DNA from 3 places in the Paenibacillus sp. FSL R7-0272 genome. Region 1 is predicted to be linked to each of the others. Evidence: a T-box and tRNA genes for the amino acid it is inferred to sense, from the RefSeq annotation. Region 1 holds a T-box; the other regions hold tRNA genes.
The links. The T-box of region 1 lies ahead of ileS (isoleucine--tRNA ligase). A T-box ahead of a tRNA ligase gene usually reads a tRNA of that ligase, here a tRNA-Ile.
Positions count from the first base shown of each region.

Region 2: it encodes a tRNA-Ile, which carries the amino acid that the T-box ahead of ileS (isoleucine--tRNA ligase) is inferred to sense. The anticodon was not compared.
Region 3: it encodes a tRNA-Ile, which carries the amino acid that the T-box ahead of ileS (isoleucine--tRNA ligase) is inferred to sense. The anticodon was not compared.

Region 1 is NZ_CP150221.1:4,368,120-4,378,666, forward strand. It holds gene MKY23_RS19430 (TraR/DksA C4-type zinc finger protein) at 153-890, shown strand; gene MKY23_RS19435 (DUF5665 domain-containing protein) at 922-1,287, opposite strand; gene ileS (isoleucine--tRNA ligase) at 1,467-4,565, opposite strand; T-box leader at 4,682-4,973, opposite strand; gene MKY23_RS19445 (DivIVA domain-containing protein) at 5,031-5,540, opposite strand; gene MKY23_RS19450 (YlmH/Sll1252 family protein) at 5,781-6,563, opposite strand; gene MKY23_RS19455 (YggT family protein) at 6,579-6,842, opposite strand; gene MKY23_RS19460 (cell division protein SepF) at 6,859-7,326, opposite strand; gene MKY23_RS19465 (YggS family pyridoxal phosphate-dependent enzyme) at 7,317-8,018, opposite strand; gene pgeF (peptidoglycan editing factor PgeF) at 8,025-8,894, opposite strand; gene MKY23_RS19475 (YlmC/YmxH family sporulation protein) at 8,979-9,371, opposite strand; gene sigG (RNA polymerase sporulation sigma factor SigG) at 9,590-10,372, opposite strand; gene sigE (RNA polymerase sporulation sigma factor SigE) at 10,484-10,547, opposite strand, start outside.
Region 2 is NZ_CP150221.1:5,321,013-5,331,559, reverse strand. It holds rRNA gene MKY23_RS23590 (16S ribosomal RNA) at 457-2,012, shown strand; rRNA gene rrf (5S ribosomal RNA) at 2,112-2,228, shown strand; tRNA gene MKY23_RS23580 (tRNA-Ile) at 2,264-2,340, shown strand; tRNA gene MKY23_RS23575 (tRNA-Ala) at 2,363-2,438, shown strand; rRNA gene MKY23_RS23570 (23S ribosomal RNA) at 2,646-5,571, shown strand; tRNA gene MKY23_RS23565 (tRNA-Asn) at 5,643-5,718, shown strand; tRNA gene MKY23_RS23560 (tRNA-Ser) at 5,720-5,811, shown strand; tRNA gene MKY23_RS23555 (tRNA-Glu) at 5,829-5,900, shown strand; tRNA gene MKY23_RS23550 (tRNA-Val) at 6,001-6,076, shown strand; tRNA gene MKY23_RS23545 (tRNA-Met) at 6,093-6,166, shown strand; tRNA gene MKY23_RS23540 (tRNA-Asp) at 6,195-6,272, shown strand; tRNA gene MKY23_RS23535 (tRNA-Phe) at 6,369-6,441, shown strand; tRNA gene MKY23_RS23530 (tRNA-Thr) at 6,463-6,538, shown strand; tRNA gene MKY23_RS23525 (tRNA-Tyr) at 6,548-6,633, shown strand; tRNA gene MKY23_RS23520 (tRNA-Trp) at 6,640-6,713, shown strand; tRNA gene MKY23_RS23515 (tRNA-His) at 6,741-6,813, shown strand; tRNA gene MKY23_RS23510 (tRNA-Gln) at 6,828-6,902, shown strand; tRNA gene MKY23_RS23505 (tRNA-Gly) at 6,907-6,981, shown strand; tRNA gene MKY23_RS23500 (tRNA-Cys) at 6,988-7,061, shown strand; tRNA gene MKY23_RS23495 (tRNA-Leu) at 7,094-7,172, shown strand; gene MKY23_RS23490 (plastocyanin/azurin family copper-binding protein) at 7,548-8,126, shown strand; gene MKY23_RS23485 (sigma-70 family RNA polymerase sigma factor) at 8,176-8,751, shown strand; gene MKY23_RS23480 (anti-sigma factor) at 8,751-9,515, shown strand; gene MKY23_RS23475 (methyltransferase domain-containing protein) at 9,707-10,547, shown strand, end outside.
Region 3 is NZ_CP150221.1:136,052-146,598, reverse strand. It holds gene ugpC (sn-glycerol-3-phosphate ABC transporter ATP-binding protein UgpC) at 1-68, opposite strand, end outside; gene MKY23_RS00725 (helix-turn-helix domain-containing protein) at 172-1,368, opposite strand; tRNA gene MKY23_RS00720 (tRNA-Lys) at 1,517-1,589, opposite strand; tRNA gene MKY23_RS00715 (tRNA-Tyr) at 1,597-1,682, opposite strand; tRNA gene MKY23_RS00710 (tRNA-Phe) at 1,695-1,767, opposite strand; tRNA gene MKY23_RS00705 (tRNA-Asp) at 1,787-1,864, opposite strand; tRNA gene MKY23_RS00700 (tRNA-Thr) at 1,874-1,949, opposite strand; tRNA gene MKY23_RS00695 (tRNA-Val) at 1,955-2,030, opposite strand; tRNA gene MKY23_RS00690 (tRNA-Met) at 2,040-2,116, opposite strand; tRNA gene MKY23_RS00685 (tRNA-Ser) at 2,160-2,251, opposite strand; rRNA gene MKY23_RS00680 (23S ribosomal RNA) at 2,332-5,258, opposite strand; tRNA gene MKY23_RS00675 (tRNA-Ala) at 5,463-5,538, opposite strand; tRNA gene MKY23_RS00670 (tRNA-Ile) at 5,561-5,637, opposite strand; rRNA gene rrf (5S ribosomal RNA) at 5,673-5,789, opposite strand; rRNA gene MKY23_RS00660 (16S ribosomal RNA) at 5,896-7,451, opposite strand; gene MKY23_RS00655 (pro-sigmaK processing inhibitor BofA family protein) at 7,757-8,026, opposite strand; gene MKY23_RS00650 (DUF2508 domain-containing protein) at 8,084-8,359, opposite strand; gene recR (recombination mediator RecR) at 8,555-9,154, opposite strand; gene MKY23_RS00640 (YbaB/EbfC family nucleoid-associated protein) at 9,190-9,501, opposite strand; gene dnaX (DNA polymerase III subunit gamma/tau) at 9,559-10,547, opposite strand, start outside.

The DNA of each region.
Region 1 (10,547 bases):
GATCGTCCATGACGTGGCAACCTTGTGAAGCAATATTGGCTTAGGCGGATTGGAAAAACCGATAACATTTGCCTTCTGTAATCCTGCTCCAAAAGGCACATCCTAGAACGGAGAAAAAACCGGATTCCAAATGGAATAGAAAGGGGAAAGCCATGTCACATTTTACAACCGAGCAAATGCAATCATTGCGTTCCCAGCTCTTGTCAGATAAACGGGATATCGAACACCGGTTGTCAGAGAACGAACACTACGGCCTTGGAGACTCATTAAAACTACAAACAGGTGAACTGTCACCGATTGATAATCATCCTGGTGATCTTGCCACAGAGGTATATGAACGAGAAAAAGACATCTCCTTGCTGGAGCATGATGAATTTCAACTCGAACGTATTGATTCCGCCCTGCACTCGATTGAAGAAGGTCATTACGGTACATGCGCTGTCTGCCAGCAACCGATCCCTTATGAGCGTATGGAGGCCGTTCCATACACAAAGTACTGTAAAAAGCATCAACCGGAAACTGTCGTTTCCGAAAATCGGCCTGTGGAAGAAGAGTTCCTCGCCCCATCATTTGGACGTACCAGTCTGGACGAGCGGGATGATCAGAATGGTTTTGACGGCGAAGACGCTTGGCAGATCGTGGAGAGTTGGGGCAACTCGAATTCCCCGGCAATGGCGGAAAACGGTAATATCGACAGCTATGATGTGATGGCTATTGAAGCTACGGAAGAGCTGGACGGCTTTGTTGAGGCTTACGAAAGCTTTGTCGCAACGGATATTTACGGTCACGATGTTTCGATTGTACGTAATCGTCAGTACCGACAATACCTGGAGAAGGGTGAGGGCTTAGGATTACTTGAACCCGACTCAGACGATGATGACACGTATTGAGTTTACAGGTGAGCCCTAAAGGCCTTATTTTTCAATACGTGTTCATATCAAGCTGCCTTTGTACGATTCGTACAATATCAGCAATATAATCTCCGACGATAGGGAGGTTTAATGCACCAAGAACCTGTAACACATAGATAATGGTGGCCGCGAAAAAAGTAAATCCGATGGCAATTCCTACACCTCTGGCTGCACCGGACAAGAGATTCAGCCCAATTAGCTTCCACGGCCGATTTAGCAATTCCGTATATTGGGCAATACGTGAACGCTCCAGCTCACTCGCAAGACGGTTGGTTAACGTATGTAATTCTTCAATTTTATCATGCGGTGTGTCCACCTTAGCTATTTCCGCTGTTTCTGTTGCACTGGACTCAGCTGACTTATCCTGTTTGCTCATGTTTCGCTCCAATCCTTGCATCAATATAGATCAAACGAACGTGTTACTTTTTTAAAAAGAACTGCACAATTTAATCATTGCCCGATCTGTGGAAAAACAAACAAAAACAAATGAGCCCAGCTTCAGGAATTGCCCCTTAGCTGTGGCTCATTTATTTTAATCTTACTTATTCTTGTTCACTACGCTTCAATAAAGATTCCGATGCCCTTGCCTCCGGCTTCTACTTGCTCCATGCCATCCACCTTACCAAATGTCACGTCAGTCACCAGTACATTTTCACGCAGAACATCGTCAAATGCTTCAATAGCTGCTTGAAGATCGGCATCCACATCCAGCGTCAGGCGCACTCTTTTCTCGATTGGCAGATCCAGACGTTTACGAGTATCCTGTACCGCACGAACCACTTCACGAACCCAGCCTTCTTGCTCCAGCGCCGTTGTGATCTCTGTGTTGAGGGCTACCGTCAAACCATAACCGGATGCAGAAGCAAAGCCCGATTTAGCCTGTTTCTCAACCAGCAACTCCTCATCCGTCACCTGTAGTTCCTCGCCTTCCGGAGAAACGACGTTAAATGCACCTTCCGCTACCACTTTACGGGTCTCATCCGCCGTCATGCCTTTGAACAAGTTTTGCAGGAAACCTACGTTTTTGCCGTATTTTTTACCCGCGACTTTAAGGTTCAGCTTGAGTGTAAAATCAACAAACTCGGCATCGTTATGTTCTGTACGAATTCCTTTGACGTTGATCTCTTCCTTGATGATCTCTTCATAACTTGCCAGATCAAAGCCTTTGTCAAGGGATACGATCAACTCGGACAATGGCTGACGCGTTTTGATACCAGTCTCGTTACGAACGTTACGAGCAAGCTCAACAACGCGGCGAGCTGTTTCCATATCTTGCTCCAGAGCCGCATCGATTAATGCTTCATTCGCTACAGGATAGTCATCCATATGCACACTTTCGCCCGTTGTCAGGTTGAGGTAAATATCCTCAGCCAGCATTGGAGTGAATGGCGCAACCAACTTCGCTGTAGTCACGAGCACTTCGGTAAGGGTACGGTACGCATCCAGTTTATCCTCTGTCAAACCACTTCCCCAGAAGCGATCACGGGAACGGCGGATATACCAGTTACTGAGCTCATCTACAAAGGCTTCGATCGCTTTGGAAGAGTTCAGGTAGTCGTTCACGGACAATGCTTTTTCTACCACAAGGATCAGGCTGTTCAATCTGGACAGAATCCAGCGATCTAATTTGTGAGCAGACACTTGGAATGGATGTTCCTGTGGATCGAATCCATCGATCGTTGCGTACAGCGTCAGGAATGCATGAGTGTTCACCAGCGTATCCACCATTTTGGACTTCGCTTCTCCTACGATGCCTTTGGAGAAACGTTTGCTGTTCCACGGTGCACTGTCAGACAACAACGCCCAGCGGAATGCGTCCGTACCGTACTCCTCGATAACTTCCCAAGGATCGATAACATTACCTTTGGATTTGGACATCTTTTGGCCATTTTCGTCCAGTACGTGTCCTGTTGCCATAACAGCTTTATAAGGCGCTTTGCCTGTCAAAAGTGTAGATACCGCGAGCAGGCTGTAGAACCAGCCGCGCGTTTGGTCAATCCCTTCACAGATCATATCTGCAGGATATTGTTGCTCAAACACTTCTTTATTTTCAAAAGGATAATGTTGCTGCGCAAACGGCATGGAGCCGCTGTCGAACCATACATCGATGACTTCAGGTGTACGCTTCATTTCGTATTTGCCGCAAGAGCTGAGCACCTTCACTTCATCTACATACGGCTTATGCAACTCGAGGTTTTCCGGCACATCGCCTACCGCACGCGCACGTAACTCAGCAATGCTATGAGGAGCAAACTGTTCGCCTGTCTCTTCACACACCCAGATGTTAAGCGGTGTTCCCCAGTAACGGTCACGGCTGATATTCCAGTCCACGAGATCCTCAAGGAACTTCCCAAATCGTCCTTCACGCACATGACCCGGATACCATTCCACTTCACTATTGTTTGCAATCAACTGATCCTTGATTGCTGTTGTTTGGATAAACCAGCTGTCCATAGCATAGTAGAGAAGTGGAGTATCACACCGCCAGCAGAACGGGTAGCTGTGCTCATATTTCTCTTTGCTGAACAGACGGCCATGCTCAGACAAGTATCTCACAATGTCGATGTCGCAGTCCTTCACGAAACGACCTGCAAAATCAGTAACTTGTGCTACAAACTTGCCTTCCAGGTCAACCATGTTCACAAAACTGATGCCATTCTCACGGCAGACACGGTAGTCATCTTCACCATGTGCAGGAGCCATGTGAACAATACCCGTACCACTTGCGTCTGTAACAAATCCTGCCCCCAGAATGATGTTGGTTTTCTCGGCCTCTACGTAGTTAAATGGCGGGCTGTACGTTTTACCTACCAAGTCTGCACCTTTCAGTGCACCAATGATCTCATAATCGCCTTTGCTATCTTTCATAACTTTCTCCACTAAGTTCGTCGCCATGATATACACTTCATCATTTTGACGTACACGAGAGTAGTCCATTGCCGGGTTTACAGCAAGTGCAACGTGAGAAGGCAATGTCCAAGGGGTCGTCGTCCAGGCCAATACGAATTCGCCACTGTCATCCAGCTTGAATTTTGCCGTCGCACTCAAATCTTTAACGTCCTTGTATCCTTGTGCAACTTCATGCGAACTCAATGTTGTTTGGCAAGAAGGGCAGTATGGACTTACGCGGTGACCGCGGTACAACAAACCTTTCTCATGGATCGTCGCTAGGATGTTCCACACACTCTCGATGTAGTTGTTGTCGAGGGTGATGTACGGATTATTCATATCCGTCCAGTATCCGATCCCTTCCGTCAAATCACGCCATTGCTGCTCGTATTCAAAAACACTTGCTTTACATTCGTTGATAAATTTCTCCACGCCATAATCTTCGATTTCCCACTTGTGGGAGATACCCAATTTTTTCTGAACTCCAAGCTCTACAGGTAAGCCGTGTGTATCCCATCCCGCTTTACGCACAACGCGGTAACCCTTCATCGTATTGTAACGTCCAACAAAGTCTTTAATTACACGACCAAGCACGTGACCGATATGTGGTTTACCATTGGCTGTAGGTGGGCCTTCATAAAATACGAAGTTCGGCTTGCCTTCCCGGTTCTCAATGGAGCGTTTAAACGTATTCTCCGTTTTCCATTTATCTAACACACGCAGTTCTCTTGCACGTGCTTTTTCTTTGACATCAACTCGTTGCATGCTGTTCGACTTCCTTTCTGTTGTTAAGATGAATCGATTGTAAAACATTAAACATACACCATCGTAGCTCACAGATTCCGCTCACCGTTTTAGAACACAAAAAAACCTCGTCCCTGGAAAGGGACGAGGTTCATCTCGCGTTACCACCCTAATTCTGTTCATCACAAACCACATTCAGGTTACCCCGAGTATGCTCTGTCATCAACAGCGCTTAAGCCCCGCTAAACTACTGCAGGGTACCGTTATAACGTACGGCTTACGGTTCAGCTTACACACGGCAATGCATTCACCGCTTCAGCGTCACTTCTCCGGGAGGATATTCGGCTATAACTCATCCGTTGGTTTGCACCAGACACCAACTCTCTGAGGGATGAGATCATAACGTACTGAGCCCGTCATGGAATCACTATTCAATATGAATATAGTTATAGCTTCTTTACCCGCAAAAGTCAACCGGGCAGCAGACTAATAAATCTCTTTCATCTCCCGCTCACGGTCACGCACTTCCTGCTCACGGCTCTCCAGTGCTTCCCAGCCATCCTGTGTCAGCAATTCAAGCTGAGCTTCAACGAGCGTACGGAAACGCGCACGATAGATGGATGCCTGCTTCTTCAGTTCTTCCACTTCCAAAGCAATCTTACGGGACTTGCCAAGCGCTTCGTTAACGATTCGGTCTGCATTTTTCTCTGCTTCCTTCACAATTAACTGAGCTTCCTTCTTTGCGTTATTCTTCACATCGTCAGCAGCTTCCTGCGCAATGATGATCGTTTTGCTAAGCGTCTCCTCGATGGTAGCAAAATGATCCAGCTTCTCCTGAACGGACAGCAACTGATTGCTCAGCTCCTTGTTCTCGCGAATGACGCCTTCGTAATCTTTGATGACTTGATCCAGGAATTCATTGACTTCATCCTCGTCATACCCACGCAAGCGTCGGGAGAATTCCTTGTTATGTATGTCCAGCGGCGTTAATGGCATGCTGTCCACCTCCTGTAAAAATTCCTTCTCACTATAGAGAAGGTTTGCAGCATATGGGTTCCACCCAAGGGGCCGTAAGAAAGAAACCTGAACTGGTAACTTTTTACGGAATAGCAGAATCTGCTCTCACGATCTGCAGAGATCCACATCTTGTACTTTAATGTATATCGGAAACACCGGATATTTTTTTACCTTTACGTTTAACATTTCGACAAGAATTCGGATTATCCTGCAATAACATCAAGCAAATTTACCGATCTTTACCCGGCAACGTCCCTTTTTGGTCATTCCTTCCTGTTCAAGCACCTTAAAACGACCAAATCCTTGAATGGATACCACATCTCCTGCCTTAAGCGGCTTTGAGGGGTCTTCCACCACTTTCCAGTTCACTTTACAGCGTCCTGCTTTAATTGGAATCAGTATTTTGCTACGGCTTAATCGGTGCACATCTGCACAGATACCATCCAGTCGCATCGAGGCAACGGTAATATCTATAGTGTCCAATTTCGTTGCAGACCATTTCATCTGATTCAATGGCAGTAGTTCTGTAAATACGTGCAACCGATGCACCTGATTCAATTGAAGCGATAAAAAAGCGCCGGTCTCTGCTGCCACTACAGTATGGCAGCCATCCTCCAGCACTTGAATATCTCCAATCTTGCCTCGTTTCATCCCGAGACCGAGCAGGGAACCCATATAGTCCCCATGCTCCAGTTCCGAGATTTTCTGATCGTCAGACGTAATGCTGAGGACCTGCATCCCCATATCTTCTTCATCCAGATAACGATAATCAGGAGCAATCAATGCACGCTTACGTTCAGCAGCTTCATATCCGCCATCGAAACGAACCTGAACGTCTTGGCTACGATTGACCAAGGATTGCAGAATAAACACCTGTCTTGGATCAAGGAAATCGGTGAGTTTCATATCATGAACCTTGCTCGCCCGTTCAACCCAATCGTTGGCTTTATCTACAAAGTCCCGCTCATCATGGCTAAAATGTTCGTACATATCACCGCTCATCTATGTCACCCTAACTTAAAATGTCAAATACTGAACTATAGAGAGTAACCCAACCAGCGCCAGTCGAAGAACAAGCAACGCGACAATCGGGGAAATATCCAGCACACCGAACAGAGGCGGAATAAACCGGCGGAAAGGACTTAAGTAAGGCTCTACAAATTTGCCTAACAATTCACCGATGAAGCTCTCCCGTGCATTGGGAAGCCATGACATCAATATGTAGACAATAACCATGTAAAAATAAATCTGGTATAGCGTACCCAATATACCTTCAATCATCTGATACAAAAAAGGCTCACCTCATTCTGTTATAATCTTGCTCGCTGTCAGCCAGTATCTCCGTAATGGTTCCCTGAATTTCAACCGTATCTGGCGTACAGAGAAAAATGTTGCCGCCAATTTTAGATATACCGCCGCCTAATGCATATACCGTACCGCTTAGAAAATCAATAACACGTAAAGCCTGATCCTGACGGATTCGTTGCAGATTCACAACAACGGTACGATGCGACCGCAGATGGTCGGCAATCTCCTGTGCTTCGTCATAAGAACGAGGCTCATAAAGGACAACTTTTACATTTTTCTGGGAATGAATGCTAACCACATTATTACCCCTTTGGTTTCTACGTTTATCAAGTGCAGAGGTTTCATTTTCCTGCTGTTCAGGTTCGTGTTCTTCCTGTGCAGCAAGACGCTCCCGCTCTACAATCTCTTCCTCTTCCTGAAGTCCCAGGAAATTCATAAATTTATTCATTACGCCCATCGTGTTCCCTCCTCTTTTCCTACGAGAATTGATCCAAGCCGCACCCAGGTTGCTCCTTCTTCAATGGCCACTTCGAAATCGTTGGACATGCCCATAGACAACTCGGTAATGGGCTCAGCTGTCAATGCTTGTCCATTCAAATCATCTCTCAGCTCACGCAAACCTCGAAATACAGGACGCGTCAACTCTGGATCTTCCTCATGAGGCGCCATTGTCATCAGACCAATGACCTTAAGGTTGTTGAACGATTGAATATCCTTCAGAAAAGAACTTGCCTGTTCAGGTTGCAGACCATACTTGCTCTCTTCACCTGAAATGTTCACCTGCATAAACGCGTTCACCTTAATTCCAAGTGAAGCAGCTTTTTTATCCAGCTCTTTGGCAAGTGACAATCGATCCAGTGAATGGATGTACGCAAACTTGCCGATGACGTCTTTCACCTTGTTCGTCTGCAAATGACCAATAAAATGCCACGTGCCTTTCTGACCAAAGGCTTCCCATTTCGCCTGTGCATCCTGCCAGCGATTTTCTCCAATATGCTCAAGACCATGATCCAGCACAGCACCCGTCGTTTGCAATGAGACATATTTCGTGACCGCAATCACATTTACATCCTCAAAAGGGCGGTTACTGCGCTTACACGCATCTTCCATCTTCTGATTCACTTGTTGTATACGCTCCTCCAATGACACAGAGGGTCACCTCTCTTCCAGCCCAATCCAGCTTGCCATTCTCCCCGTTACCCCATTTTCCTTACGATAGGAAAAAAATAGTTCGGGATGACAACTTGTACACCATGTTGTACATTCGATATGATCCGGCAATATTCCTGCTTTCATCATAATGTGTCGATTACATTCTTTCAAGTTTAACATCGTTTTTCCGTTCGCAACAGGTGTATATATGCGCTTTGAAGCAGAATGCTTGTATTCATCATTACCCTGAGGTTCATTCAGCCAAACCCGAACATGCTGCATAACAGCCTCATCCACTTCATAACAGCAATCCCCAATGGAGGGACCAATAGCCGCACGAATGTCCTCTCTCCGGCTTCCATACTCCCGCTCCATCGTTTCCACCATAGAGACGGCAATACCCGCCACAGTCCCTTTCCATCCTGCATGAGCAAGACCTACAGCCTGATTCACCGGATCATAGAAATATAAGGGAACGCAGTCAGCATAAAACGAAGTCAGCAGTACACCAGGCACATTGGTAACCAGTCCGTCTGTATCCTGCAATGCCGATTGACGATCCAGCAGTCCTCTGCCTTTGTCTTTAGCTGTAATGACACCCACCGCTTTACCATGCACCTGTTCTCCACAAGTCCATGCCTCCAGCGGAAAAGCAAGCTTCTCCGTCAGCAGACGGCGATTACGGAGCACTGCCTCCGCATCATCTCCAACGTGATACGCACAATTAAGGGTAGCGTACGGTTCTTGACCAACGCCGCCATGTCTGGTTGTAAATCCCACCGTTAACCGCTCAAACAACCGTTTCCAAGGTTCAATATATAATAACAGCGGATCTTGATCACCATGATACGTTTTCTCTTCTATATCCTTCATGACATTTTTGTTCAATACAAAGGGTTCCATTCTTCATCACCTCACAACTTCCAGTTTACCAAATGCGGGTGCATTCTGTCTCATTTATATCGTTCTCCGTTGACTCCGATCCAGCCGTTCCAATCGTTCGGTACGCTCCGTGCGGCCCTGTTGCTGCTCATCATATAATCTTGCTTCTCGCTCACGCTCATCATAAGCTTGTTCTTTCACCTCATCCATTTTAACCAAAATGACATCCGAGCCGATCTTTACGATATTTCTCCAAGGTATAATCAGATCTGTCCCTCCTCCAAACAACCCCATAAAACGGCTATATCCTGGAACAACAATGGCTTCGATTCGCCCCTGTTTAAGATCCAGTTCCAGGTCACTGATCTGGCCAAGACGTTTGCCATCCGTAATATTTATGACATCCTTTGTTTGAAAATCGGAGATTTTCATACCTCGTGACGTTGCCTCATTTGTGTTCACTCTCATTCTACCCGCCCCCTGTTTACAGCTCATCTGTCCGTTCAGCATGCCTCTATACCAATATATGTTCTGTAGGCGAAAAATGTCCTGTTTTTCGCTTGTTTGTTACAACAGCCAACTCGGGCAAGATTACACTGGACTAGGGGGCTTCCCTTCCTTTTACGTAAAAAAGACGATCAATGGAATGGTTCTCCGACTGATCGCCTTTCTTGTCTAATGTCATCCTACGACTTTACATGTTTCTGCATCTGCTGTATAGCTGATTTCTCCAGACGTGAAACCTGAGCCTGAGATATCCCGATTTCATCTGCAACTTCCATCTGGGTTTTCCCTTCGAAAAAGCGCATCGACAAAATCATCTTTTCCCGTTGACCGAGACGGTGCATCGCTTCCCGCAATGCAATCTCCTCAATCCAGGACACATCCTTGTTTTTGTCATCACTGATCTGATCCATCACGTAGATCGGGTCTCCCCCATCGTGATAAATCGGCTCAAACAGCGATACCGGATCTTGAATGGCATCCAGTGCAAAAACAACATCTTCCTTCGGCACATTCAGTGCCTCCGAAATTTCAAATATCGTCGGTTCGCGTGAATTTTTATTCGTCAAGCTGTCACGAACCTGAAGCGCCTTATAGGCAATATCCCGTAGGGAACGGGATACCCGAATCGGATTATTGTCACGCAGATACCTGCGAATCTCACCGATAATCATCGGTACTGCATAGGTCGAAAATTTGACATTCTGGGATAAATCAAAATTATCAATGGCTTTCATCAGGCCGATACATCCAACCTGGAACAGATCATCGACAAACTCCCCCCGATTGTTAAAACGCTGAATGACACTGAGTACCAGACGCAGATTGCCATTCACCAATTTCTCTCTTGCTGAGCGATCATGGTGCTGCTGAAGGGAATGAAATAATTCCCGCATTTCAATATTGGTGAGAACAGGCAACTTTGCGGTGTCCACGCCACAAATCTCGACTTTGTTTCGGGTCATCGTGATTTACCTCCCAAGGAGAAACATTAATGTACATTATCTCCGGGGCAGGCTTTTTTATTCGTCGTTGGAACCCTTGCCAGTAATACCCATTCTTCTTTCCCCACTGGATCAGACCATTTTGTTGAACTCTTTTCGCAGCCTCTTAATGATTCTTTTTTCAAGTCTGGAGATA
Region 2 (10,547 bases), 950 kb from region 1:
TCTATCAATGAGATAATGTGAAATGGTTTATAAAGGAGGGGTAACCTTCCTTTTTTGTTTGTTTAATAATTTATATGTTTAGGTGTTGACTCTGATCTGGAGATTATGGTACATTATATTTCGTTCCCCAAATGAGTAAATCATCATAAAATGACAAATTCAGTTGAGGAAAAGTGAAGAACATAAAGTGTTAAAAAAGAAATTCAAAAAAAATTCTTGACGAAAACAAACGAAATGTGTTACATTATTTAAGTCGCCGCCGAAACTTGGTGAGGACGAGAAAGTAAGTAAAACAATCGTGTTTGATCTTTGAAAACTGAACAACGAGTGAGTATCGATCTTGCTTGCAAGATCAAAATGAGATTTTTAATCTCGTCAGATTCAAAATGAGCTTATCGCTCTTTTCAATACCCCGATGAGTTCCACTGCGTTTAACGACGCTGACGAAATTCATCTTTATTGGAGAGTTTGATCCTGGCTCAGGACGAACGCTGGCGGCATGCCTAATACATGCAAGTCGAGCGGACTTGAAGAGAAGCTTGCTTCTCGGATGGTTAGCGGCGGACGGGTGAGTAACACGTAGGCAACCTGCCCTCAAGCTTGGGACAACTACCGGAAACGGTAGCTAATACCGAATACTTGTTTTCTTCGCCTGAAGAGAACTGGAAAGACGGAGCAATCTGTCACTTGGGGATGGGCCTGCGGCGCATTAGCTAGTTGGTGAGGTAACGGCTCACCAAGGCGACGATGCGTAGCCGACCTGAGAGGGTGATCGGCCACACTGGGACTGAGACACGGCCCAGACTCCTACGGGAGGCAGCAGTAGGGAATCTTCCGCAATGGGCGAAAGCCTGACGGAGCAATGCCGCGTGAGTGATGAAGGTTTTCGGATCGTAAAGCTCTGTTGCCAGGGAAGAACGCTTGGGAGAGTAACTGCTCTCAAGGTGACGGTACCTGAGAAGAAAGCCCCGGCTAACTACGTGCCAGCAGCCGCGGTAATACGTAGGGGGCAAGCGTTGTCCGGAATTATTGGGCGTAAAGCGCGCGCAGGCGGTCATGTAAGTCTGGTGTTTAATCCCGGGGCTCAACCCCGGATCGCACTGGAAACTGCGTGACTTGAGTGCAGAAGAGGAGAGTGGAATTCCACGTGTAGCGGTGAAATGCGTAGAGATGTGGAGGAACACCAGTGGCGAAGGCGACTCTCTGGGCTGTAACTGACGCTGAGGCGCGAAAGCGTGGGGAGCAAACAGGATTAGATACCCTGGTAGTCCACGCCGTAAACGATGAGTGCTAGGTGTTAGGGGTTTCGATACCCTTGGTGCCGAAGTTAACACATTAAGCACTCCGCCTGGGGAGTACGGTCGCAAGACTGAAACTCAAAGGAATTGACGGGGACCCGCACAAGCAGTGGAGTATGTGGTTTAATTCGAAGCAACGCGAAGAACCTTACCAGGTCTTGACATCCAACTAACGAGGCAGAGATGCGTTAGGTGCCCTTCGGGGAAAGTTGAGACAGGTGGTGCATGGTTGTCGTCAGCTCGTGTCGTGAGATGTTGGGTTAAGTCCCGCAACGAGCGCAACCCTTATATTTAGTTGCCAGCACTTCGGGTGGGCACTCTAGATAGACTGCCGGTGACAAACCGGAGGAAGGTGGGGATGACGTCAAATCATCATGCCCCTTATGACCTGGGCTACACACGTACTACAATGGCCGGTACAACGGGCAGCGAAATCGCGAGATGGAGCCAATCCCACCAAAGCCGGTCTCAGTTCGGATTGCAGGCTGCAACTCGCCTGCATGAAGTCGGAATTGCTAGTAATCGCGGATCAGCATGCCGCGGTGAATACGTTCCCGGGTCTTGTACACACCGCCCGTCACACCACGAGAGTTTATAACACCCGAAGTCGGTGGGGTAACCGCAAGGAGCCAGCCGCCGAAGGTGGGATAGATGATTGGGGTGAAGTCGTAACAAGGTAGCCGTATCGGAAGGTGCGGCTGGATCACCTCCTTTCTATGGAGAATCGTTTCCCGCGTGGAAACATTCAAATATGCAGCTCAGCTGCAAACCACTCACTCGTTGCTCAGTTTTGAGAGCTCAAACTCTCAAACGTTTGGTGGCGATAGCGAAGGGGTTCCACACGTTCCCATCCCGAACACGACCGTTAAGCCCTTCAGCGTCGATGGTACTTGGACCGCAGGGTCCTGGGAGAGTAGAACGCCGCCAAGCGTAACCCATTACGGGTTCAAAACTTATATAAATGTGGGCCCTTAGCTCAGTTGGTTAGAGCGCACCTCTGATAAGGGTGAGGCCGGTGGTTCGAGTCCACCAGGGCCCACCATTTTAACATCTGAATAATGTATGGGGCCATAGCTCAGCTGGGAGAGCGCCTGCCTTGCAAGCAGGAGGTCAGCGGTTCGATCCCGCTTGGCTCCACCAACAAGATTTACAAGCTTGTTCTTTGAAAACTAGATATCGAAATGAAACAAACGCGAATTAGAACATTCCTTTTTAGCTGAACTTGTGTTAAACAAGTTTCAATAAAAACGGTAGATAATGCAATTGCGATGGTATCGGGTGGGAGCGACTTTTGGCTTTGGACGTAGTCCAAAACAAGGGAAGCGAGCAGACGAAACCGGAGCATATGGTTAAGCTACTAAGAGCACACGGAGGATGCCTAGGCGCTAGGAGCCGATGAAGGACGTGGCGAACAACGAAACTGCCTCGGGGAGCTGTAAGCAAGCTTTGATCCGGGGATGTCCGAATGGGGAAACCCAGCTGGGGTAATTTCCAGTTACTCTTGTCTGAATACATAGGGCAAGTAGAGGCATACCAGGGGAACTGAAACATCTAAGTACCCTGAGGAAGAGAAAACAATAGTGATTCCGTCAGTAGCGGCGAGCGAACGCGGAGAAGCCCAAACCAAAGAGCTTGCTCTTTGGGGTTGTGGGACGTCTCACATGGAGTTACAAAGGAACCGGTTAAGCGAAGAGGTCTGGAAAGGCCCGCCAAAGAAGGTAAAAGCCCTGTAATTGAAAGTCTGTTCCCTCCGAGACGGATCCCGAGTAGTGCGGGGCACGTGAAACCCCGTATGAATCCGGCAGGACCATCTGCCAAGGCTAAATACTTCCTAGCGACCGATAGTGAAGCAGTACCGTGAGGGAAAGGTGAAAAGCACCCCGGAAGGGGAGTGAAATAGAACCTGAAACCGTGTGCTTACAAAAAGTCAGAGCCCGTTTTAGGGGTGATGGCGTGCCTTTTGTAGAATGAACCGGCGAGTTACGTTCCCGTGCAAGGTTAAGGTGAAGAGCCGGAGCCGCAGCGAAAGCGAGTCTGAATAGGGCGCCATAGTACGTGGACGTAGACCCGAAACCGGGTGATCTACCCCTGTCCAGGGTGAAGGTGCGGTAACACGCACTGGAGGCCCGAACCCACGCATGTTGAAAAATGCGGGGATGAGGTGGGGGTAGCGGAGAAATTCCAATCGAACTCGGAGATAGCTGGTTCTCCCCGAAATAGCTTTAGGGCTAGCCTCGGAAAACAGAGTCGTGGAGGTAGAGCACTGATTGGGTGCGGGGCCCGCAAGGGTTACCAAGCTCAGTCAAACTCCGAATGCCATAGACTTACTTCCGGGAGTCAGACAGTGAGTGCTAAGATCCATTGTCAAAAGGGAAACAGCCCAGACCATCAGCTAAGGTCCCCAAGTGTGTGTTAAGTGGGAAAGGATGTGGAGTTGCACAGACAACCAGGATGTTGGCTTAGAAGCAGCCACCATTGAAAGAGTGCGTAATAGCTCACTGGTCGAGTGACTCTGCGCCGAAAATGTAACGGGGCTAAACACACCACCGAAGCTATGGCTTGATGCTTTGCATCAGGGGTAGGGGAGCGTTGTATAAGGGTTGAAGGTGTACCGTAAGGAGCGCTGGACATTATACAAGTGAGAATGCCGGTATGAGTAACGAAAAGATCAGTGAGAATCTGATCCGCCGAAAGCCTAAGGGTTCCTGAGGAAGGCTCGTCCGCTCAGGGTAAGTCGGGACCTAAGGCGAGGCCGAAAGGCGTAGTCGAAGGACAACAGGTCGAAATTCCTGTACCACCGTAAATCGTTACGAGCGATGGGGGGACGCAGTAGGGTAGTGACGCAGGCTGATGGATGCCTGTCCAAGCAGTAAGGCTGGTTAGTAGGCAAATCCGCTAACCGTAAGGCTGAGCTGTGATGGGGAGTGAAAATTACAGTAGCGAAGGTCATGATCTCACACTGCCAAGAAAAGCCTCTAGCCAGATGAAGGTGCCCGTACCGCAAACCGACACAGGTAGGCGAGAAGAGAATTCTAAGGCGCGCGGAAGAACTCTCGTTAAGGAACTCGGCAAAATGACCCCGTAACTTCGGGAGAAGGGGTGCCCCGGTAGTGTGAATAGCACGAGGGGGCCGCAGTGAAAAGGCCCAAGCGACTGTTTAGCAAAAACACAGGTCTGTGCGAAGCCGTAAGGCGAAGTATACGGGCTGACGCCTGCCCGGTGCTGGAAGGTTAAGGGGAGTGGTTAGGAGCAATCCGAAGCTGTGAACCGAAGCCCCAGTAAACGGCGGCCGTAACTATAACGGTCCTAAGGTAGCGAAATTCCTTGTCAGGTAAATTCTGACCCGCACGAATGGCGTAACGACTTGGGCGCTGTCTCAACGAGAGATCCGGTGAAATTTTAATACCTGTGAAGATGCAGGTTACCCGCGACAAGACGGAAAGACCCCATGGAGCTTTACTGCAGCTTGATATTGAATTTGGGTACGATCTGTACAGGATAGGTGGGAGCCTTTGAAGCGTGAGCGCCAGCTTGCGTGGAGGCACCGTTGGGATACCACCCTGATCGTATCTAGGTTCTAACCTGGTACCGTAAACCGGTGCGGGGACAGTGTCAGGTGGGCAGTTTGACTGGGGCGGTCGCCTCCTAAAGAGTAACGGAGGCGCCCAAAGGTTCCCTCAGAATGGTTGGAAATCATTCGAAGAGTGCAAAGGCATAAGGGAGCTTGACTGCGAGACCTACAAGTCGAGCAGGGACGAAAGTCGGGCTTAGTGATCCGGTGGTACCGCATGGAAGGGCCATCGCTCAACGGATAAAAGCTACCCTGGGGATAACAGGCTTATCTCCCCCAAGAGTCCACATCGACGGGGAGGTTTGGCACCTCGATGTCGGCTCATCGCATCCTGGGGCTGAAGTAGGTCCCAAGGGTTGGGCTGTTCGCCCATTAAAGCGGTACGCGAGCTGGGTTCAGAACGTCGTGAGACAGTTCGGTCCCTATCTGTCGTGGGCGTAGGAAATTTGAGAGGAGCTGTCCTTAGTACGAGAGGACCGGGATGGACGTACCGCTGGTGTACCAGTTGTTCCGCCAGGAGCACCGCTGGGTAGCTATGTACGGACGGGATAAGCGCTGAAAGCATCTAAGCGTGAAGCCCCCCTCAAGATGAGATTTCCCAGTATGTAAGACCCCTTGAAGACGACGAGGTAGATAGGCTGGGGGTGGAAGTGCAGCAATGCATGGAGCTGACCAGTACTAATCGGTCGAGGGCTTATCCAATATGCAAGTTTTAAATCGCGTGCGTTTCGTTTCGAATCTAGTTTTCAGAGTACAATAACTCTGAAACATATTCCCTGATAGCTCAGTTGGTAGAGCACTCGACTGTTAATCGAGTTGTCACAGGTTCGAGTCCTGTTCGGGGAGCCATGGAGAGGTGTCCGAGCTGGCCGAAGGAGCACGATTGGAAATCGTGTAGGCGTCACAAGCGTCTCGAGGGTTCGAATCCCTCTCTCTCCGCCATAATTCTTCTTCAGTAAGGCCCGTTGGTCAAGGGGTTAAGACACCTCCCTTTCACGGAGGTAACAGGGGTTCGAATCCCCTACGGGTCATTATTATTTTCAAACTATAAACTGAGATGAGAAACTCATCACTTCAAAAAAGAGTTGATTTTCATATCGAATTTATGGTAAGATCATAAATGTGTTGTTCGGAGGCTTAGCTCAGCTGGGAGAGCATCTGCCTTACAAGCAGAGGGTCGGGGGTTCGATCCCCTCAGCCTCCACCATATAATTTTTTGATGACGCGGGGTGGAGCAGCCCGGTAGCTCGTCGGGCTCATAACCCGAAGGCCGCAGGTTCAAATCCTGCCCCCGCAATTGTAACTTTTCTAACCGAAAGTGATCTGGAACCGTGGTGTAGTTGGCCTAACATGCCTGCCTGTCACGCAGGAGATCGCGGGTTCGAATCCCGTCGGTTCCGCCATTTAATTCTTAACATGAGGCAAGTTGTTCACTACATCTGCTGTATGGCACTGATGCCCTGGATAAAGTGTAGCGACTCAAGCTTAAACTTTATTATGGCTCGGTAGCTCAGTCGGTAGAGCAGAGGACTGAAAATCCTCGTGTCGGCGGTTCGATTCCGTCCCGAGCCACCTTGATAGAAAACTTAATATGCCGGTGTAGCTCAACTGGTAGAGCAACTGACTTGTAATCAGTAGGTTGGGGGTTCAAGTCCTCTCGCCGGCACCATGTAATCCTGGAGGATTAGCGAAGTGGCCAAACGCATCAGACTGTAAATCTGCTCCCGTACGGGTTCGGTGGTTCGAATCCATCATCCTCCACCAGTTTTTAGGGGCATAGTTTAAAGGTAGAACAACGGTCTCCAAAACCGTTGGTGTGGGTTCAATTCCTGCTGCCCCTGCCAATTAATTTTAAAAGTAGTTTCTATATGGCGATCGTGGCGAAGTGGTTAACGCACCGGTTTGTGGATCCGGCATTCGGGGGTTCAATTCCCCTCGATCGCCCCTTTGTTATCTAATGGGGATTAGCCAAGCGGTAAGGCAACGGACTTTGACTCCGTCATGCATAGGTTCAAATCCTATATCCCCAGCCATTATGCGGAAGTGGCTCAGCGGTAGAGCATCGCCTTGCCAAGGCGAGGGTCGCGGGTTCGATTCCCGTCTTCCGCTCCATAATAAGGCGCCATAGCCAAGTGGTAAGGCACAGCTCTGCAAAAGCTTTATCCCCAGTTCGAATCTGGGTGGCGCCTCCAGCATATATTTATTATATGCTACAATCAAATAAGCCGGCGTGGCGGAATGGCAGACGCGCTCGACTCAAAATCGAGTGGGAAACCGTGGAGGTTCGAGTCCTCTCGCCGGTATTTATTTAAAGAGTTCATTAGAGTTTATCTCTAGTGAACTCTTTTTGTATTGATTTATAATACTCTACTCTTATGATACGGCGGCGGCTCTGCTCTAAAGCATTATTCTCAAGAGCGAAGTATTTTAAAACAGTATTCGCTCAGTAAATAAGAAATGATATGTTAGGTGCATGGGCCTCATTTATGGCCTCTTCCATTCGATATATAAGTGTATCTTGTATCTGGGTATTAAGTACTCTTCAAGAAAACCAACATGATGGCTCTATAAAATAAAAATTCAGGGATATCAAACCGTTTAAGGATATCATTCGTTTCTTATGATTGAACGCATTTATGCGACATTTTAATTTTTTTATTCTAGGGAGGAAAGCAATAATGAACAAATCAGCAAAATATTTATCCTTACTTTTGGTATTGGGGCTATGTTTAACATTGCCACAGTTGGCAGGTGCAGAAGCATCGGCTCACCATCACATGACGGGAACAACAGACAAAAAGGACGTAAAGCCATCGTCCAAACAAACAACGGGTTCTACAGCTAACAAAACGACCAAGCCATCTAAACCAACTAAGCCAGCCAAACCGAAGAAATCAGCGCCTGCGACTACAGATAAGAAAAAGTCTACAAAGAAGAAGAGTGATACGTCCAAATCTTCTAAAGATACTAAAAAACCTGCGGGTACCCAAGTAGAGAAAAGCAAAACGTATGTAATTGAAATTTCTGATTTTGCATTTCAAACTGCAGAGCTGAAGATCAAGGTTGGTGATCAAGTTGAATTCGTGAATAAGGATCAAGTTGAGCACTCCGTTGTTGCAGAAGACGATTCTTTCGATACAGGACTACTGGGCGAGGGAGAGAAGTCAGTGGTTACGTTTAAAAAGGCGGGCGAGATCAATTATCACTGTGGGCCTCATCCAAGTATGAAAGGGGTAATTAAAGTTCTCTCCAAGTAGTCCTGTGATTGAAATTGCTCGACCTGACAGGAGAGGGGAAGACTTTTGAATGCAGGAGTATTCCGATTACCAACTAATTCTGCTGATTAAACAGAAAAAACAAGAAGCATTATCAGAACTATATGACCGTTATGCTTCTCTCACATACTCATTCGCCTGGAAGGCTCTTCAACAGGAGGACGGTGCTCGGGAAGTGGTGCAGTCCGTTTTTGTCAGGATATGGACAACAGAGGCCGAATTTGACCCCAACAAGGGTCATTGCAGGAACTGGATCATCACCATCACACGTCATTTAGCTATCGATTGGTTACGTAAGCAACGAAGTCTGTCGAGCCAGATGGTGTCTTATTATACATCTGAGAAGCTGCAGAGAGTTGCAGAGCTTGCTGAACTATCGGTCGAAAGCCAAGTTGAAAAACAAATGTTGAAGGAGCAGATTAAAGGAATGCGTGCATTCTTGTCTCAGCAGCAACTTCAATTGCTCGAACATTTTTATTGGCAGGGATACAGCTTGAGTGAGTTAGCTGCACACTATCAGGAGCCTTTGGGCACAGTTAAAAGCCGACTGCACCAGACACTGAAAATACTGCGTAAGCATTTGCTTGCGGGAGGGGGAGAGTGGTAATGTCGTCAATAACCGTCTGCTCATACATGCTGGAATATCTATCAAATCCATGCTCAGAGGAGGGCAAAGCTTTCGAAAGACATCTTGCTGATTGTGCGTCATGTAAGCTTGAATTAGAACAATTACGGCTAGGTTGGGAGGCGATTCCAACGCATATGGAGCAAGTGGAGTTGCCATCTGATTTAAAACAACAGGTGATGGAAGCGGCATGGGGGAAAAGAAACGAAACCTCTGCGCCGGATCTTGTAGAACATAAAAGCAGTAGCAGATTCAAGCGGTTTACGAAACGCTATAACAATCCAAAAGTGAATCTTGTAGCAGCATCTGTACTTATCCTTCTTGGTGCTAGTTTGATAGGAAATGTAGTTTTAATTCAAGAGCGCATCGAGCAACCCGTAACGCTAATGAATTCGATGGATTTGCCTACTTCTGAAATACAAAAGGTTATGAAGTTGGAGTCGCTCACCTCTGGAACGAGTTATGGAGTAGCTTGTATTGTAGGCACCGGCAAAGATCAGCAGTTTGTCGTCTACCTGTTCAACCCTCCACAGACACAGAAGAATGAGGTTTACCAGGTATGGTTGAACAAGGAACAGGCGTACCATAACGCAGGCAAGCTGAAAGTAGAAAATCAGATGGGGCTTGCTGTGCTCGCAATTCCTATGGGCAACCAGGCATGGAGCTATGATTCCATTGCGATTACGTTGGAACCTGATTCTACGGGACTTGCTCCGCGTGGTCCGCAGATGTTTCGTTCAAGTTAACAGGTCAGATAAGCCGGGGAGAAGAGAGTGTTGTAAATCCGTGTACCATTGAGCGCCATAGTGTTAAACAACACAGGAGAGGGCTTTCCCCTTCTGTGTTGTTTTTACGTTTGAAGATAAGTAACATAAAGGTTGACGTATAAATCAATTCAATATATTGTAGATATATTAAGTCTATAATATGAAAGGACGTGAAGAAGCTGACGACTCAACCGAGTACAGCGAATGCAGAATTATTATTTGACCTGGGTGTATGGGAAGAAGCGTGGAAGAACCGCCCGAGAAGTTCAAGATATAAGCAAAAAAGTGCCCCTTTTGATACAGAGGAAGCATTCGAACGTTGGGCCCGGAATTATCATGCCCAGTCTTTTACAGAGGAAGGCAAGAACCGCTCGGCACGCATTATGGGCTGGATTGAAAATCAGGGTGTAACGTTTGAAGGAGCCTCGGTGCTGGACGTGGGTGCGGCCTCTGGTATATTTACGATTCCTTTTGCAGAAAAGGGAGCCAGGGTCACTGCAGTTGAGCCTTCTGCTTTGCTTGTCTCGTTAATGCAGGAAACCATTCCTGCTGAACTGGAGAATAACATTACGATTGTATCCGAGCGATTTGAAGAAATCTCTATATCGGATAAAGGCTGGGAGAAACAATATGATATCGTCTTTGCCTCGATGTGCCCCGCGATGTCTGATTGGGAAACGATTGAGCAAGCTATACACTGTGCCCGAAAGTATGTTTATGTCAGTACGATTGCCGGTGCCAAAGAGCATACACTGATGGATGAGCTTAGAACAGTACTTGACGTGGATGCTCCTTACAAGGCAGGGGACATGGCATACCTCCAGCAGTTGCTCTACCTTAAGGGATATTCTTATACAATGATTATTACGAGAGAAGTGAATGATTTTGAGATTCAGGTAGAAGAATTGATTCAACAGCTCCCTGAGTGGCTACACACCTATGAAATGCCAACCGATGCGGTAGCGTTAAGTAAAGCTGAAACATATATTCGTGACACCTATACGAGCGGCG
Region 3 (10,547 bases), 2.3 Mb from region 1:
TCAACTACAGTTGCTTTATCAGAACCCGGGTATTTTTTGAAAATATGCTCTAAACGTACTCCTGCCATGATTGTTGCCTCCTCAGAGATCATTTTGTAATCGAATACAATTTGTAGTTTTATAATACCCTATCGATTGGTTATCTGACTATTCGCAAACTGCACAAAAATATTAAGCCTTTTTCGTCACTTTGTACATTAGAAGTAAAAGTTGCACAACGATCGCACTTTTAAAGTGTCTTACATCATAACCAATCTCTTGTTTAATCTTATCCAGACGGTACACCAGCGTATTACGATGGATAAACAAACGCTTTGCTGTCTCGCTGACGTTACAGTCTAAACTGAAGAAGTTCTCCAATGTAGCCAACGTCTCGCTGTCATTAAAGAGCGTCGTATCCTTTCCCGTTTCTCGGATAAAACGCATTCGCTGTTGCTCTGAAATACTAGCCACCAATTGCTCTAGTTGCAGATTCCAAGGAAGGTGGATATGCTGTGTAACGTGGAAAGAGCGACCAAGTTCCATGCTTTCCTGAAGAAGGAATGTCACCTGAAGCAACGCCTCTTTGGGAATACACGGTAGCGAAGCTGACAAGTGGAAAACGCCGGCGAATTCACTGGCCACAAGCTCATACAGTCCCATACAAAAAGCATTCAGTGACTCTTTTCTGGCCTCTGCTGTATCTTCATCAGCCTCACCGGTAACAATCTCTTCGTCTCCCATGAAGAGCCATTCTTGCTCACCCAACGGGATTAGTGTGATGTCTTCACCAAAATAACTTTCGAGCAACTTATTCAAAACTATAGAGTCAACACGCTGAGAATCCGGAGTCTCACCCTGCAACAGAAAAAGAACTTTCTCCTCCTGAAATCCTGCAATAGAAGCAAACGAATCAGGCAGTGGATCGAAACTGCCCGAATTGTACTCTTTAATCTGATCCTTAAGCCATATCCCCAGAGAAGATAATTGTTTATCGGTATCATTCTTGAATAGCGATGAATTATCGCTTTGACTCGTAATAAACTTATTAAGAATCAGTAATTCAATTAGACGTCGAGTCTCCATTGAAATAGATACCGCATCGCAACCCCAGCACAGGACGGTTTTTGCCTGCTCATTTGTGCCAACTTTGAAAAAGACGCGCTCACCATGGTGTAAACTTAGAACATCAGAAGATATTGAAGAACTTTCTAATGAACCACGTTCACCTTTACCCGGTCTACTTAGAATATGCTGCGGTTTATTTTCATCCAAGCCAATTAAATGATCAATGGATTGTATCCACTCATGCATCGTAATTTCATATTCATCCAATGTGGTGCCTATAATAACTTCGATTTGCTGTTTTAAATCAGGTATGAGCTTCATCTAATGAACTTCACCACTCTGCTTTATTTTTATCATCATTTTATCATATCTTGATGTTTACTGCTCTGTATCCACAATTCTTCAATATATCAGTGTAAACAAAAAGAGTGATCGATCATATTAATGATCGATCACTCTTTATTTAAGATGAGTCATGAAGGATTCGAACCTTCGACACCCTGATTAAAAGTCAGGTGCTCTACCAACTGAGCTAATGACTCGTAAAACTGGTGGAGGATGATGGATTCGAACCACCGAACCCGTACGGGAGCAGATTTACAGTCTGATGCGTTTGGCCACTTCGCTAATCCTCCAAGGATTAAAGGTGGCTCGGGACGGAATCGAACCGCCGACACGAGGATTTTCAGTCCTCTGCTCTACCGACTGAGCTACCGAGCCGTATTTAATTTTAGATTAATGGCGGAACCGACGGGATTCGAACCCGCGATCTCCTGCGTGACAGGCAGGCATGTTAGGCCAACTACACCACGGTTCCAGGCATTAATGGTGCCGGCGAGAGGACTTGAACCCCCAACCTACTGATTACAAGTCAGTTGCTCTACCAGTTGAGCTACACCGGCGTATATGGTGGAGGCTGAGGGGATCGAACCCCCGACCCTCTGCTTGTAAGGCAGATGCTCTCCCAGCTGAGCTAAGCCTCCTGGGTAATATGGTAGCGGCGGAGGGGATCGAACCCCCGACCTTACGGGTATGAACCGTACGCTCTAGCCAGCTGAGCTACACCGCCATATTATAAATGTTTCGATTGCTTGTCCATCCTTAGGTAAAGATGGCGGAGAGAGAGGGATTCGAACCCTCGCACCGATTACTCAGCCTAACCCCTTAGCAGAGGGTCCCCTTATAGCCACTTGGGTATCTCTCCAAAGACAATCTCAACGTTGTACAAGGATTGCTCCTTGAAAACTAGATTCGAAACGAAACGTGCGCGATTAAAACTTGCTATTGGATAAGCCCTCGACCGATTAGTACTGGTCAGCTCCATGCATTACTGCACTTCCACCCCCAGCCTATCTACCTCGTCGTCTTCAAGGGGTCTTACATACTGGGAAATCTCATCTTGAGGGGGGCTTCACGCTTAGATGCTTTCAGCGCTTATCCCGTCCGTACATAGCTACCCAGCGGTGCTCCTGGCGGAACAACTGGTACACCAGCGGTACGTCCATCCCGGTCCTCTCGTACTAAGGACAGCTCCTCTCAAATTTCCTACGCCCACGACAGATAGGGACCGAACTGTCTCACGACGTTCTGAACCCAGCTCGCGTACCGCTTTAATGGGCGAACAGCCCAACCCTTGGGACCTACTTCAGCCCCAGGATGCGATGAGCCGACATCGAGGTGCCAAACCTCCCCGTCGATGTGGACTCTTGGGGGAGATAAGCCTGTTATCCCCAGGGTAGCTTTTATCCGTTGAGCGATGGCCCTTCCATGCGGTACCACCGGATCACTAAGCCCGACTTTCGTCCCTGCTCGACTTGTAGGTCTCGCAGTCAAGCTCCCTTATGCCTTTGCACTCTTCGAATGATTTCCAACCATTCTGAGGGAACCTTTGGGCGCCTCCGTTACTCTTTAGGAGGCGACCGCCCCAGTCAAACTGCCCACCTGACACTGTCCCCGCACCGGTTTACGGTACCAGGTTAGAACCTAGATACGATCAGGGTGGTATCCCAACGGTGCCTCCACGCAAGCTGGCGCTCACGCTTCAAAGGCTCCCACCTATCCTGTACAGATCGTACCCAAATTCAATATCAAGCTGCAGTAAAGCTCCATGGGGTCTTTCCGTCTTGTCGCGGGTAACCTGCATCTTCACAGGTATTAAAATTTCACCGGATCTCTCGTTGAGACAGCGCCCAAGTCGTTACGCCATTCGTGCGGGTCAGAATTTACCTGACAAGGAATTTCGCTACCTTAGGACCGTTATAGTTACGGCCGCCGTTTACTGGGGCTTCGGTTCACAGCTTCGGGATTACTCCCTAACCACTCCCCTTAACCTTCCAGCACCGGGCAGGCGTCAGCCCGTATACTTCGCCTTACGGCTTCGCACAGACCTGTGTTTTTGCTAAACAGTCGCTTGGGCCTTTTCACTGCGGCCCCCTCGTGCTATTCACACTACCGGGGCACCCCTTCTCCCGAAGTTACGGGGTCATTTTGCCGAGTTCCTTAACGAGAGTTCTTCCGCGCGCCTTAGAATTCTCTTCTCGCCTACCTGTGTCGGTTTGCGGTACGGGCACCTTCATCTGGCTAGAGGCTTTTCTTGGCAGTGTGAGATCATGACCTTCGCTACTGTAATTTTCACTCCCCATCACAGCTCAGCCTTACGGTTAGCGGATTTGCCTACTAACCAGCCTTACTGCTTGGACAGGCATCCATCAGCCTGCGTCACTACCCTACTGCGTCCCCCCATCGCTCGTAACGATTTACGGTGGTACAGGAATTTCGACCTGTTGTCCTTCGACTACGCCTTTCGGCCTCGCCTTAGGTCCCGACTTACCCTGAGCGGACGAGCCTTCCTCAGGAACCCTTAGGCTTTCGGCGGATCAGATTCTCACTGATCTTTTCGTTACTCATACCGGCATTCTCACTTGTATAATGTCCAGCGCTCCTTACGGTACACCTTCAACCCTTATACAACGCTCCCCTACCCCTGATGCAAGCATCAAGCCATAGCTTCGGTGGTGTGTTTAGCCCCGTTACATTTTCGGCGCAGAGTCACTCGACCAGTGAGCTATTACGCACTCTTTCAATGGTGGCTGCTTCTAAGCCAACATCCTGGTTGTCTGTGCAACTCCACATCCTTTCCCACTTAACACACACTTGGGGACCTTAGCTGATGGTCTGGGCTGTTTCCCTTTTGACAATGGATCTTAGCACTCACTGTCTGACTCCCGGAAGTAAGTCTATGGCATTCGGAGTTTGACTGAGCTTGGTAACCCTTGCGGGCCCCGCACCCAATCAGTGCTCTACCTCCACGACTCTGTTTTCCGAGGCTAGCCCTAAAGCTATTTCGGGGAGAACCAGCTATCTCCGAGTTCGATTGGAATTTCTCCGCTACCCCCACCTCATCCCCGCATTTTTCAACATGCGTGGGTTCGGGCCTCCAGTGCGTGTTACCGCACCTTCACCCTGGACAGGGGTAGATCACCCGGTTTCGGGTCTACGTCCACGTACTATGGCGCCCTATTCAGACTCGCTTTCGCTGCGGCTCCGGCTCTTCACCTTAACCTTGCACGGGAACGTAACTCGCCGGTTCATTCTACAAAAGGCACGCCATCACCCCTAAAACGGGCTCTGACTTTTTGTAAGCACACGGTTTCAGGTTCTATTTCACTCCCCTTCCGGGGTGCTTTTCACCTTTCCCTCACGGTACTGCTTCACTATCGGTCGCTAGGAAGTATTTAGCCTTGGCAGATGGTCCTGCCGGATTCATACGGGGTTTCACGTGCCCCGCACTACTCGGGATCCGTCTCGGAGGGAACAGACTTTCAATTACAGGGCTTTTACCTTCTTTGGCGGGCCTTTCCAGACCTCTTCGCTTAACCGGTTCCTTTGTAACTCCATGTGAGACGTCCCACAACCCCAAAGAGCAAGCTCCTTGGTTTGGGCTTCTCCGCGTTCGCTCGCCGCTACTGACGGAATCACTATTGTTTTCTCTTCCTCAGGGTACTTAGATGTTTCAGTTCCCCTGGTATGCCTCTACTTGCCCTATGTATTCAGACAAGAGTAACTGGAAATTACCCCAGCTGGGTTTCCCCATTCGGACATCCCCGGATCAAAGCTTGCTTACAGCTCCCCGAGGCAGTTTCGTTGTTCGCCACGTCCTTCATCGGCTCCTAGCGCCTAGGCATCCTCCGTGTGCTCTTAGTAGCTTAACCATATGCTCCGGTTTCGACTGCTCGCTTCCCTTGTTTTGCTTGCGCAAAGCCAAAAGTCGCTCCTATTCGATACCATCGCAATTGCATTATCTACCGTTTTTATTGAAACTTGTTATACACAAGTTCAGCTAAAAAGGAATGTTCTAATTCGCGTTTGTTTCGTTTCGATATCTAGTTTTCAAAGAACAAGCTTGTAAATCTTGTTGGTGGAGCCAAGCGGGATCGAACCGCTGACCTCCTGCTTGCAAGGCAGGCGCTCTCCCAGCTGAGCTATGGCCCCATACATTATTTAGATGTTAAAATGGTGGGCCCTGGTGGACTCGAACCACCGGCCTCACCCTTATCAGAGGTGCGCTCTAACCAACTGAGCTAAGGGCCCACATTTATATAAGTTTTGAACCCGTAATGGGTTACGCTTGGCGGCGTTCTACTCTCCCAGGACCCTGCGGTCCAAGTACCATCGACGCTGAAGGGCTTAACGGTCGTGTTCGGGATGGGAACGTGTGGAACCCCTTCGCTATCGCCACCAAACGTTTGAGAGTTTGAGCTCTCAAAACTGAGCAACGAGTGAGTAACTAGCCGACCTGGCTAGATTTTATATTTGAATGTCTTCGCTCTGGAAGACGATTCTCCATAGAAAGGAGGTGATCCAGCCGCACCTTCCGATACGGCTACCTTGTTACGACTTCACCCCAATCATCTATCCCACCTTCGGCGGCTGGCTCCTTGCGGTTACCCCACCGACTTCGGGTGTTATAAACTCTCGTGGTGTGACGGGCGGTGTGTACAAGACCCGGGAACGTATTCACCGCGGCATGCTGATCCGCGATTACTAGCAATTCCGACTTCATGCAGGCGAGTTGCAGCCTGCAATCCGAACTGAGACCGGCTTTGTTGGGATTGGCTCCATCTCGCGATTTCGCAGCCCGTTGTACCGGCCATTGTAGTACGTGTGTAGCCCAGGTCATAAGGGGCATGATGATTTGACGTCATCCCCACCTTCCTCCGGTTTGTCACCGGCAGTCTATCTAGAGTGCCCACCCGAAGTGCTGGCAACTAAATATAAGGGTTGCGCTCGTTGCGGGACTTAACCCAACATCTCACGACACGAGCTGACGACAACCATGCACCACCTGTCTCAACTTTCCCCGAAGGGCACCTAACGCATCTCTGCCTCGTTAGTTGGATGTCAAGACCTGGTAAGGTTCTTCGCGTTGCTTCGAATTAAACCACATACTCCACTGCTTGTGCGGGTCCCCGTCAATTCCTTTGAGTTTCAGTCTTGCGACCGTACTCCCCAGGCGGAGTGCTTAATGTGTTAACTTCGGCACCAAGGGTATCGAAACCCCTAACACCTAGCACTCATCGTTTACGGCGTGGACTACCAGGGTATCTAATCCTGTTTGCTCCCCACGCTTTCGCGCCTCAGCGTCAGTTACAGCCCAGAGAGTCGCCTTCGCCACTGGTGTTCCTCCACATCTCTACGCATTTCACCGCTACACGTGGAATTCCACTCTCCTCTTCTGCACTCAAGTCACGCAGTTTCCAGTGCGATCCGGGGTTGAGCCCCGGGATTAAACACCAGACTTACATGACCGCCTGCGCGCGCTTTACGCCCAATAATTCCGGACAACGCTTGCCCCCTACGTATTACCGCGGCTGCTGGCACGTAGTTAGCCGGGGCTTTCTTCTCAGGTACCGTCACCTTGAGAGCAGTTACTCTCCCAAGCGTTCTTCCCTGGCAACAGAGCTTTACGATCCGAAAACCTTCATCACTCACGCGGCATTGCTCCGTCAGGCTTTCGCCCATTGCGGAAGATTCCCTACTGCTGCCTCCCGTAGGAGTCTGGGCCGTGTCTCAGTCCCAGTGTGGCCGATCACCCTCTCAGGTCGGCTACGCATCGTCGCCTTGGTGAGCCGTTACCTCACCAACTAGCTAATGCGCCGCAGGCCCATCCCCAAGTGACAGATTGCTCCGTCTTTCCAGTTCTCTTCAGGCGAAGAAAACAAGTATTCGGTATTAGCTACCGTTTCCGGTAGTTGTCCCAAGCTTGAGGGCAGGTTGCCTACGTGTTACTCACCCGTCCGCCGCTAACCATCCGAGAAGCAAGCTTCTCTTCAAGTCCGCTCGACTTGCATGTATTAGGCATGCCGCCAGCGTTCGTCCTGAGCCAGGATCAAACTCTCCAATAAAGTATTGAAAAGAGCGATAAGCTCATTTTGAATCTGACGAGATTAAAAATCTCATTTTTGATCTTGCAAGCAAGATCGATACTCACTCGTTGTTCAGTTTTCAAAGATCAAACTTCTTTTTTTCATCACCATTTTGTCTCAGCGGCGACTTTTATAATATATCATACTTCGTTTGTTTTGGTCAAGCCTTTTTTTGAAATTATTTTTGAAGTTCGTAATGAACTTCATTTGTTTCAAGCAAAGCGTATAACCAAGCAAGCAAAGCAACGAGATATAATGTACCATATATATTGCTCGGTAGTCAACTACCCGAACAAAGAAATTTTCAACCCCAATAACAGACCAACCCCCGGGAGTCCCAGAACAGTAACTGTACCTATTGTTGCAGGATTTAAAGGGATATAAGTTCCTGTTATCCAACCCGAATAATTTACGACATATATCCCAGCGGCCGCAAGCACCACATGAATTCCGATTGATGTAAAGATTGTTAATCCTAAGCGTTTTCTAAACAAAACAATAACCAGCGCCAGCAGAGAGGCGACCAATATGCTTCCCAGAATAACACTCTTCATACATTCCACCTCCAACTATATATAAAATCACCTGTATACTCAGCCACCTCACTCTAATTACACACTGAGTTCTCGATCGGTAGTAGTCACATCCATCCCATTCAACCGTTTGGCCCGTTTCAAATGAATTTGATATTTCCTCTCGGCCGCTTCAAGCACATAGATGGCATAATCGATCTCATCCTCTCCCAGAGCATCCTCAAACTGTCGCATCGCACGTTCCCACTCTTGTTTGGCCTTCTGCACATCCACATAAACCAACTCCGCCTCCAGTTTCGCAAGCTCTCTCTTCTTCCCGTCCCTTAAGCTACGCTTTTTTCGCCATATCAACATAAACACCCTCCCTTATCCATCCGTATAGCACACTCTCATACATATCAAGGAAGGGACAAACTTAGAACTCGGACATCTACTTTTATAATAAAAAAAAGAGAGAGCTCACGGCTCTCTCTTGCAATATAAATCAATTTATTGGATTGTCTTCTATACGAACGACACCCTTATCAAGCTCACACGCAACTAGATACATTAGCGCATCTCTCTGCGTCCTTCCAGCGCCTTCGAAAGTGTAACTTCATCTGCATACTCCAGATCGCCGCCCACGGGTAATCCGTGAGCAATACGGGTCACACTAATTTCAAACGGACGCACTAGGCGGGAAATGTACATCGCCGTAGCTTCTCCCTCAATATTGGGATTAGTCGCCAAAATCAATTCTTTTACCCGCTCATCACTCAAACGAGTTAACAGCTCTTTCAAGCGTATATCATCCGGACCAATTCCCTCCATTGGAGAAATCGCCCCCTGCAACACATGGTAGTACCCATCGAATTCCTTAGTCCGCTCCATAGCTACCAGATCTTTCGAATCTTGGACTACACAGATGACGGACACATCTCTCGACTTATCCTGACATATCCGGCAAGGGTCTGTATCTGTAATATTACAGCACACAGAACAGTAATGGAGATTACGCTTCACACTCACGAGCGCTTTGGCAAAATCAATAACGTCATCTTCCTTCATGTTAAGCACATGAAAAGCTAAACGAGCCGCTGTCTTCGGACCCACCCCAGGAAGACGGGTGAAGGCATCAATCAGCTTGGCTATCGGTTCAGGATAATACAATCGGTTGTGTCTCCTTTTGACAGGATCAGTTTATACTAAAATAACCCCGGAATTTTCATGCCACCCGTGAATTTACCCATATCCTGATTCGCAATTTCATCTGCTTTTGTCAAAGCATCATTCACAGCAGTCATGACAAGGTCTTGAAGCATTTCAACATCATCCGGATCTACGGCTTCAGGCTTGATCGTGATGGCAAGCAGTTTTTTATGCCCGTTAACTTCAGCAGTTACCACTCCGCCGCCAGAAGTACCTTGAACCGTTTTGTCCGCGAGTTCTTCCTGCGCCTTCAGCATTTGCTCCTGCATTTTCTTCACTTGTTTCATCATTTGGTTCATGTTATTCATATCCGTCATCTCCTTTAATATAGTTATCTCAAATTATACACATTACATCGTAATGTACTACTCTTTAATGACTACGAGATCTTCGCCAAATAACTGAATAGCTTCATCAATCCAAGGCTGTTTATCGCCTGAACCACCATCTTCATGCTCTGGTTCAAGCTTAAAATCCTCCTTTGGCGTTTCAGAAGCTCCTTCCATCGCACCAGTCCAGTCCCTAAGCATCATCGTCACAAGTCGAGCCGGACGCCCAAGCTGTTCCGAAAGCACCCGCTCAATGACATCACGATTCGCCTGTTTTTCCGTTGTTTCACGGTGAATGTTGTTCTTAAAAGCAACCAGCACATTGTCTTCGAGCAGTGAAACCGGCTCTCCATCCATAAACCAAGCATGAACCGTAACTTTCTCTTCTTTGACGCGTTGCAAAATCTGGCTCCATTTTTTGCTGATCTCCGTGAATTCTGGAGATCCTTTGCGCGCAATATATTGATCCAAATTCGCCGGAAGCTTCACCGGAGCGTTCGCTCTGGACATTGGCGCACGTGTTGCCGGTCGTGCAGGAGCATTTGAAGCCGCATCCCCACCTGACAGACCACTCTTGAGCGCCCGATCTAGCTTTTTCTCCAGCTCAGCAAGCTGCTGTTTCAATCGATTGATCTCTCCAGTATCAGCGGGTGCAGAAGGAGAAGTCACTCCAACCGATGAAGCAGCTCCGCCCATAGCCGGGATACTACACAGTTTAAGCAGAGCCACCTCAAACAATGTCTGCGGCTGAACTGCATATTTCATCTCACTCTGGTACCGATTCAGCGTATCGATCATCTGAAACAACTGTTCCTTCGTAAACGATTCCGCCATATCTCGAAACGATTCCGGGTTCAACACCCGATCCGTCAGTTTGTCCGCATCTGGCACCATCTTGATCATCAGTAAATCCCGGAAATAGTAGAGCAGATTCTCCATACATTTGTCCGCACTCTTGCCTTCATGCATAAAGCCCTCGATCATCTGCAAAATATGACCGACATCCCCTTTGAGCAAGGAGGATG